DNA from 2 places in the Pantoea sp. X-Soil-YNGN-785 genome. Region 1 is predicted to be linked to the other one. Evidence: riboswitches for the same ligand, from Rfam matches in the RefSeq annotation. Region 1 holds a riboswitch; the other holds the start of a gene.
The links. Region 1 has a riboswitch for thiamine pyrophosphate ahead of AC6I8E_RS20860 (FAD-dependent oxidoreductase). Riboswitches for the same ligand answer to the same signal wherever they lie in the genome.
Positions count from the first base shown of each region.

Region 2: linked by a shared signal. The riboswitch ahead of thiC (phosphomethylpyrimidine synthase ThiC) and the one ahead of AC6I8E_RS20860 (FAD-dependent oxidoreductase) in region 1 are both predicted to bind thiamine pyrophosphate.

Region 1 is NZ_AP035943.1:472,206-476,294, forward strand. Features, by position in the region: gene AC6I8E_RS20845 (ThiF family adenylyltransferase) at 1-765, opposite strand, end outside; gene AC6I8E_RS20850 (thiazole synthase) at 775-1,530, opposite strand; gene thiS (sulfur carrier protein ThiS) at 1,533-1,730, opposite strand; gene AC6I8E_RS20860 (FAD-dependent oxidoreductase) at 1,714-2,658, opposite strand; TPP riboswitch at 2,790-2,909, opposite strand; gene AC6I8E_RS20865 (ArsR/SmtB family transcription factor) at 3,056-3,370, opposite strand; gene AC6I8E_RS20870 (alkene reductase) at 3,387-4,089, opposite strand, start outside.
Region 2 is NZ_AP035942.1:245,782-249,870, forward strand. Features, by position in the region: gene thiE (thiamine phosphate synthase) at 1-257, opposite strand, end outside; gene thiC (phosphomethylpyrimidine synthase ThiC) at 260-2,182, opposite strand; TPP riboswitch at 2,270-2,370, opposite strand; gene AC6I8E_RS01090 (Rsd/AlgQ family anti-sigma factor) at 2,523-3,029, opposite strand; gene nudC (NAD(+) diphosphatase) at 3,119-3,889, shown strand; gene hemE (uroporphyrinogen decarboxylase) at 3,930-4,089, shown strand, end outside.

The sequences.
Region 1 (4,089 bases):
TTCCACAATGCAATCGTCCTCACTCAGCATCGGCTTATCGATAAACGGGATGCCCGGCGCGTCGGGTTCAGGCGCGTCATCAAAGCGGAATTGCCTGACGTGCCAGTCCACAAAGTCGCAGTGGATCATGCAGCCGAGCGGCGATGGCGTCAGTTTCAGCAATACGCTCAGCACCATCTGCGCCTGCATCGCGCCCAGCGTTGCTACCGCAGGCCCCATTACGCCAGCCGTGTTGCAATTACCCGAAGCCATCGGCAACTGAGGAAACAGCGCACGATAACCGGGCGCACCGCCGCAGAATCCACCGACGTAACCTTTACGACCCAGTACCGAGGCGCAGATCAGCGGCAGACCACGCGGAGAGCAGGCGTCAGAGAGTTGATAGGTAATGGCGAAGTTATCCGCCGCATCCACCACCAGAACGATCCCCTCCAGCGCCTGCGGCAGTTGGCTGGCGCTCAACATCCGGGGATGCGCCTCAACGTGGCAGTCAGGATTTCGCTGCGCCAGCGCGCGCTGCGCGCAGATTGCTTTGGGCTGGCCCACATCCCCAATGCCAAACAATGTCTGCCGGTGAAGGTTGTGCAGCTCAACCCGATCGCCATCGTAAAGCCGAATAAACCCTACGCCCGCGCCGGCCAGTAACGGCAACAGTGTCGCGCTGAGTCCGCCCGCACCCACCACCAGCACCCTTGCCCTGCTCAGGCGCTGTTGCCCTGCTTCACCGATCTCCGGCAACATGGTCTGTCGCTGATACCGATCCATTGCTGCTCCTCAGAACTGTGCCAGACCAAAAATGGGTGTTGAAGCTGACGCCATGTCACGCTGCTCCATCAATCCCGCCTGAAACGCCTCATGCCCGCCGTGGATCGCGGCGGCAAAGGCACCCGCCATCCGCACCGGATCGCGTGCTTTCGCCACCGCGGTGTTTAGCAGCACGCCATCAAAACCCATCTCCATCGCCTGCGCCGCCTGGCCTGGCGCACCGATGCCCGCATCAATTATCAGCGGCACATCTTTAAACCACGCACGCATGGCGCGGAGTCCCTCGATGTTGCGCAGCCCCTGGCCGGAACCAATTGGCGCGCCCCAGGGCATCAGCACTTCACAACCCGCTTCCAGCAGCTTCTCGCCGACAATCAGATCTTCGGTGGTGTAGGGAAAGACCTGGAAGCCATCAGCGCAGAGGATCCGGGCCGCTTCAACCAGCGCAAAGGGATCGGGCTGCAGCGTGTCGGCATGACCAATCACTTCCAGCTTGATCCACGGCGTGTCGAACAGTTCACGCGCCATCTGTGCCGTCGTCACCGCCTCTTTTACCGTATGGCAGCCCGCGGTATTCGGCAGAATCCGTTTGTTGAGCCGCTGCAACAGCGTGCGAAAGGCACCGCCTTCGCTGCCTTCACGACGCAGACTGACGGTAATTATCTCCGCACCTGATGCATCGATAGCCTGATGCAGAATGTCGGGTGACGGATATCCGGCGGTGCCAAGCAGAAAACGGGATTGCGGAGTGAATTGATAGAACATGGTTAACCTCCCTGCATCGGTGACAGGATTTCCAGCTGGCTGCCCGCTTGAAGCTGCTGGCTGACATAACGGCTGCGCGGCACAAACTCACCGTTCAGTGCGGTGGCGACGGTGCGCGGGTCGATCTGCTGCTCCGCCATAAGTTCCGCCAGCGTTGTTGCGCTGGTTTCAATCGTGCGTCCATTAAGTTGAACTCGCATGAGTCATCTCCTGAGTGAGTTGCAGCATGAGTTTTTCAGCCATAATCGGGGCCAGTAAAAAGCCGTGGCGGTACAGCCCGTTTAACGAGAAGCGCCCATTTTCATAGCGGACTTCCGGCAGGTTCTGGCGGTAGGCGGGACGCAGACCGGTGCCGCTCTCTACGATCCGTGCTTCAGCCAGCGCCGGATGCAGACTGTAAGCCGCGCTCAGCAGCTCCATCATCGCCCTGGCGCTGATCGGGCTGCTGTCGTGACTTTCGACCATGGTGGCTCCAAGCATGAAGTGGCCTCCGGCACGCGGCACCAGATAGCAGGGAAAGCGCGGATGCAGCAAACGGACCGGACGGGAGAGCTGAACGTCATGCGTATGCAGGATCAACATTTCGCCCCGCACGGCGCGCAGAGCGGGCTGCTGATCAAGAGCGTGGATGCCGCGGCAGTCGATGATTTTGCCGCCGGGTTTGCCGCTGTGAAAGGGTATGCCCGCCTCGTGCAGTGTGACGCGCAGTTGCTGCAGTGCGCAGCGCGGATCAAGATGCGCCTCTGCAGCAAAGAACAGGCCGCGGGCAAAGCGATTTTCCAGCGCCGGTTCGATGTCACCGGGGGCGACCCACTGATGCTGCTGCGTCATGCTGGCGAAGCGCGTCAGTTCGCGGCTGTCACGCGGTGGCGCAACCACCAGCGTGCCCTGCTGCTCCACGCCGTCGACGCGTTTCGCCCACCATCCGGCAGCGTGCTGGCCCCATTCGATGACCTGGTGTGGCGCGCTTTCTGCTTCGCACCAGGGCGCAAGCATGCCCCCCGCCCAGTGCGAGGCGGCACGACAGTCAGGCTGCGTAATGACTTCAACGGCTTCTCCCCGTTCCAGCAGTAGCGTGGCGACACACAGCCCGGCAACGCCGCTGCCCAGCACCGACCAGCGGCTCATGGTGCCCACCGGAGAGGAAGAGAGTGATTAAGAATGAGATGTTTCACTTTGGCCTCGTTATCGGTTAACGAAGACCCGTGATACAGAGGGAATAGGCAAAGACGTCGCGAACGCGCGCCTGCGGCAAGTATCGGATGCGATACCCGTCTTCCTACGCCAGTATCAACTGGGTCAGGTTCTAAGGGTCGCTAAGCCGCGCACTGCGCTATTAGCCTCTCAGTCTCTCTGGCGAGACTCCCCTGACGGCTTTAGTTGTAAGTTAAGCGGGCAGCTTCGTCAAGCCGCGTGCGTGAAGACGAGTCAGAAATCCGGGGGATAGGTGCAGGCGTTTACTGTAAGTGCAAAGACTCAGCATTCGCAGATAAGATAACAGAGAAGTGCTGAAACGGCAGGCGCCCTAAAGCGCCTGCAGCGATTGTGTCACCACGTCGGTTATTTCACGAATACGTGGTTCAGCGCGGCGATAATAGGTCCACTTCCCGACTTTGCTGGCTTCGACCAGCCCCGCATTGTGCAGGGCTTTCAGGCATAACGAAGTAGCGGGCTGTGATAAGCCCGCCTTGTCCTGGATGAGGGTGGCACAGACGCCATACTGAGCGAAGGGATAGAGCTGAGAATAGCCCGCAAACGCTTCGTCAGGATTTTTAAGCCACTTTAGTACTGCCACCCGGGTCGGGTTGGACAGTAACTTCAGGGCATTTTCGGGGGACATGCCGCCTCACATAAGATCAGGATTGAAAAACAGGATAGTCAGTATAGCCTTTCTCAGTGCCGCCATACAGGGAAGCGTGATCGACGGGATTCAGCGGATAACCTGCTTTAATGCGTGCCGGCAAATCGGGATTCGCAATAAACGAGCGGCCAAAACCCGCCAGATCGCCCCAGCCTTTATCAAGCATATGCTGTGCTTTTTCCGCCGTGTAGCGACCAGAATAGATGATCGGAGAACGGAATGTTTCCCGCAGCGCAACCCGGAAACTCTCTGGCATATCCGGGCTATTATCCCAGTCCGCTTCGGCAATAGAGAGATAGCCAACTTCCAGCTCATTCAGCAACTCCGCGGCGCGGATATAGGTCGCATGGGGATCGCTTTCAACCAGGCCAAGATAGACGCGCTCTTCGTCAGTACTCGAAAACAATGGCGCAAACCGCACGCCAACACGGTGGCTGCCAAATACCGCGCTGACCGCCTCAACAACTTCACGCAGGAAACGCAGACGATTCTCTGCTGAGCCGCCATATTCATCCGTGCGGAAGTTAGTGTGCTCCGAAATAAACTGGTTAATCAGATAACCGTTGGCAGAATGCAGTTCCACACCGTCAAAACCGGCCTCTTTTGCATTTTCCGCCGCGCGTCGGTAAAGCGCCACGATCTCTTTGACTTCCGCGTTGGTCAGTGCCCGTGGTTCGCTGGGTGCGGTCAGTATCCCC
Region 2 (4,089 bases), on a different replicon from region 1:
TCCTGACCCAGATGTACGCCATAAGCATGATGTTTAATCGCCAGCTGCCAGTAATCATTGATAAACAGACGCGCGTCGTAGCGTTTGCCCAACGCAATTGCCTGAGCAATGGCGGGCTCGGCGGCCTCATCAGGCTGATCTTTGATACGCAGCTGCAGCGTGCGAACGCCCATCTCCAGCAGGCGTTCGAGCCACTCGGGGCTATCAACCACCGGATAAAGTCCCAGACGCGGGGCGGTAGCGGGAAATGCAGGCATCCTTACTCCTCCTTAATGGCATCGGCAGGGTGATAGAGCTCACTGCCGCGGCTGCGGAAACGATCTGACATCTGCGCCATGCCAACTTCAACCGGCTCGGCACGGGCATCCTGGCGTGCCGCAAACTCGCGCACCTCCTGGGAAATTTTCATTGAGCAGAATTTGGGGCCGCACATTGAGCAGAAATGGGCCACCTTGCCCGACTCCTGCGGCAGGGTTTCATCATGCATCGCCCTTGCCGTATGGGGATCCAGCGCCAGGTTAAACTGATCTTCCCAGCGGAATTCAAAGCGCGCTTTGGACATGGCGTTATCACGGATCTGCGCACCGGGGTGGCCTTTCGCCAGATCGGCAGCATGCGCCGCGATTTTGTAGGTGATCAATCCCTGCTTCACGTCCTCTTTGTTCGGCAGACCCAGATGCTCTTTGGGCGTGACGTAGCACAGCATGGCGCAACCAAACCAGCCAATCATGGCGGCACCGATACCCGAGGTGAAGTGGTCGTAGCCGGGCGCGATGTCAGTGGTCAGCGGGCCAAGCGTGTAGAAGGGGGCTTCATCGCACAGGTCGAGCTGTTCGGTCATATTACGGCGGATCATATGCATCGGCACATGTCCCGGACCTTCAATCATCACCTGAACGTCATACTCCCAGGCAATACGCGTCAGTTCACCCAGGGTTCGCAGTTCGGCAAACTGCGCCTCATCGTTGGCATCCTGAATCGAACCCGGACGCAGACCATCGCCCAGCGACAGGGAGACATCGTAAGCGGCGCAGATTTCACAGATCTCCCGGAAGTGCTCATACAGGAAGCTCTCCTGATGATGCGACAGGCACCATTTGGCCATGATCGATCCCCCCCGCGACACGATCCCGGTGAGACGTTTCGCCGTCATCGGGACATAACGCAGCAGCACGCCCGCGTGGATAGTGAAGTAATCGACGCCCTGTTCCGCCTGCTCCAGCAGCGTGTCCCGGAATATTTCCCAGTTCAGCGCCTCAGCCACGCCATTCACTTTTTCCAGCGCCTGATAGATCGGCACGGTACCGATGGGCACCGGGCTGTTTCGCAAAATCCATTCTCGCGTTTCATGAATATAGCGACCGGTAGAGAGATCCATCACCGTATCGGCACCCCAGCGGGTCGACCAGACCAGCTTTTCCACTTCTTCCTCGATAGAAGAGGTGACTGCCGAGTTACCGATATTGGCGTTGACCTTAACCAGGAAGTTACGACCAATGATCATCGGCTCCGATTCCGGGTGATTGATATTGGCAGGGATGATGGCGCGTCCGGCAGCGACCTCCTGACGGACAAACTCGGGGGTGATGTCGGCGGGCAGATGTGCGCCAAAACTGTGTCCCGGATGCTGTTGCAGCAGCACCTCACTGCGGATTCGCTCACGGCCCATGTTTTCCCGCAGGGCGATGAACTCCATTTCCGGGGTAATCCTGCCCTGACGGGCATAGTGCAGTTGCGTGACACGGCGGCCTGCACGGGCGCGGCGCGGTGTCGGAAGGTGATCGAAGCGCAGATGATCCAGCCCCTCGTCAGCCAGCCGCTGCTGGGTATAGCCCGAGCTGTTCTGTTCGAGAAGCTCACTGTCGTCGCGTTCAGCAATCCAGCGAGCGCGCAGCTTTTCCAGACCACGATGCACATCGATCTGCGCCGCGGGATCACCATAAGCACCCGCCGTGTCATAGACCGGCACCGCTTCATTTTGCTCATAGAGAGGCTGTTCTTTGGTGCCGCCGATGTGGGTCGGGCTTAGGGTGATTTCACGCATCGGCACGCGAATATCTTCCCGGCTGCCGGTAATCCAGATGCGACGGGACTGGGGAAAAGCACTGCCGCTTTGCAGGGAATCGATAAATTCCTGCGCCTGGGCACGTTGTTCACGACGGGTCATTTTTGGGTCAGACATAGCAATCTTCCTGTTAAAGGGGAACGATGCTTGTCCGGAGTTCGGAAGGAGTAACCGTATAGACAGCACAGGCATGCTGGCATACAGAGAATTTTTACTCTTGTTCCCTACGCAGGTTCTAACCTGGTCAGGTTCCGCGGATCCCGAATTAACGGTCTCAGCCCAACTGGGCACTCCGACAAGAAGCAGTTTTTACGCGGGTGTCTGATAACAGACCCGGGCGTAAAAACCTTACATTTCAACGCTAAAATAACAAAGGTTCTCTGGAGAGTACTCCTCAGAACCTGTTCAGCATAAAAGGGCTACGGGATAATCTCAAGCCCTTTGCCGTTGTTAACCATCAAGCCGGACGCGCGATATGGCTGTCATTCGCCACTGGCGGCGTAGCAAGCTGGTTATCCCAGGCCAGCTGGATCAGCTTATCTTCCAGCGTAAAGCGTGATTCCAGCACTTCGCCCACTTCGGAGAGTGCCTGCTGGAAGGTCATGCAGTTTTCATCGTCAATCGCCTGCTGCAGGTGACCGTCATACAGCTGCATCAGACGCTCAGTATTCGCTTCCAGCGGAGGGTAGATCTGCGCGGCAGCGATCATCGGGCTGTCGCCACTCATTTCGCTGATTACGCGCTCATAGATACTGAAGTGACCGGCAGAAAGATAGTCGACCAGGCCGTGACAGAAGTTGTCGAGCGCCTGCTCGTCAAGACGCGTCAGCGCCTCTTTTTTAGGTTTAAGACCGACCAGGTGATAATAGGTCACCAGTAGCTGGCGGCGTGCTTCAAGCCACGAATCGACCAGTTCATTACTGCCACCTACGCGTTCAGCCAGGACGTCTAACTGGTTAAGCATATCTAACTCCATGTGAGTTATAGTTGTTTATCTACACACTTAACATCAGGGCTTCAGCGTGCGGGTTGACGCTAAGGATGACGAAATAAATGCAATGCGAAATCTCAAGCGTAGACGCTGGATGGTGGATTGTCAGCCATGAACAGAAACTTTGGTTGCCACAAGGTGATTTACCCCACGGAAACGCCGAAAAATTTGGTTTAACCGGCAGTAAGGCCCGGACCATTGGTGAATGGCAGGGCGAAAAAGTCTGGCTGATTTGTGAGCCGCGTTCTTCCGATATGTTCTCCGTGCGACAGCTGATCGATCAGGATGTGGAGCTGTTTCAGCTGGTGGGTCGCGGTGTACAGCTGGCGGAATTCTACCGTTCTCATCGCTGGTGCGGCTATTGCGGCCATGAGATGCACCACAGCAAACATGAATTTGCCTGTCTCTGCAGCCATTGCCGTGAGCGTTACTATCCGCAGATCGCGCCCTGCATCATTGTGGCTATCCGTCGTGGCGATGAAATCCTGCTGGCGAATCATGCCCGCCATCGCAACAAGGTCTACACCGTGCTGGCCGGTTTTGTGGAGGTCGGCGAGACGCTGGAGCAGGCCGTTGCCCGGGAAGTGATGGAAGAGAGCAATATCCGCGTCAAAAACGTCCGTTACGTGACCTCCCAGCCGTGGCCCTTCCCGCAATCGCTAATGACCGCTTTTATGGCGGAATATGACAGTGGCGATCTGCAACACGACGGTAAAGAGCTGCTGGATGCCGCCTGGTTCCGTTTTGATGCGCTGCCTTTGCTGCCACCGCCAGGCACCGTGGCACGCCGCCTGATTGAAGATACCGTCGCCCTGTGCCGCGCCGAAGCGTGAAAGTGCTACACTACACGCCTGTTATTGAGAGAGTGTTGAGATGAGTGAACTGAAGAACGATCGTTATTTGCGTGCCCTGCTACGTCAGCCGGTCGATGTCACGCCGGTATGGATGATGCGACAAGCCGGGCGCTATTTGCCGGAGTACAAAGCGACACGCGCCCAGGCGGGTGATTTTATGTCGCTGTGTAAAAACGCCG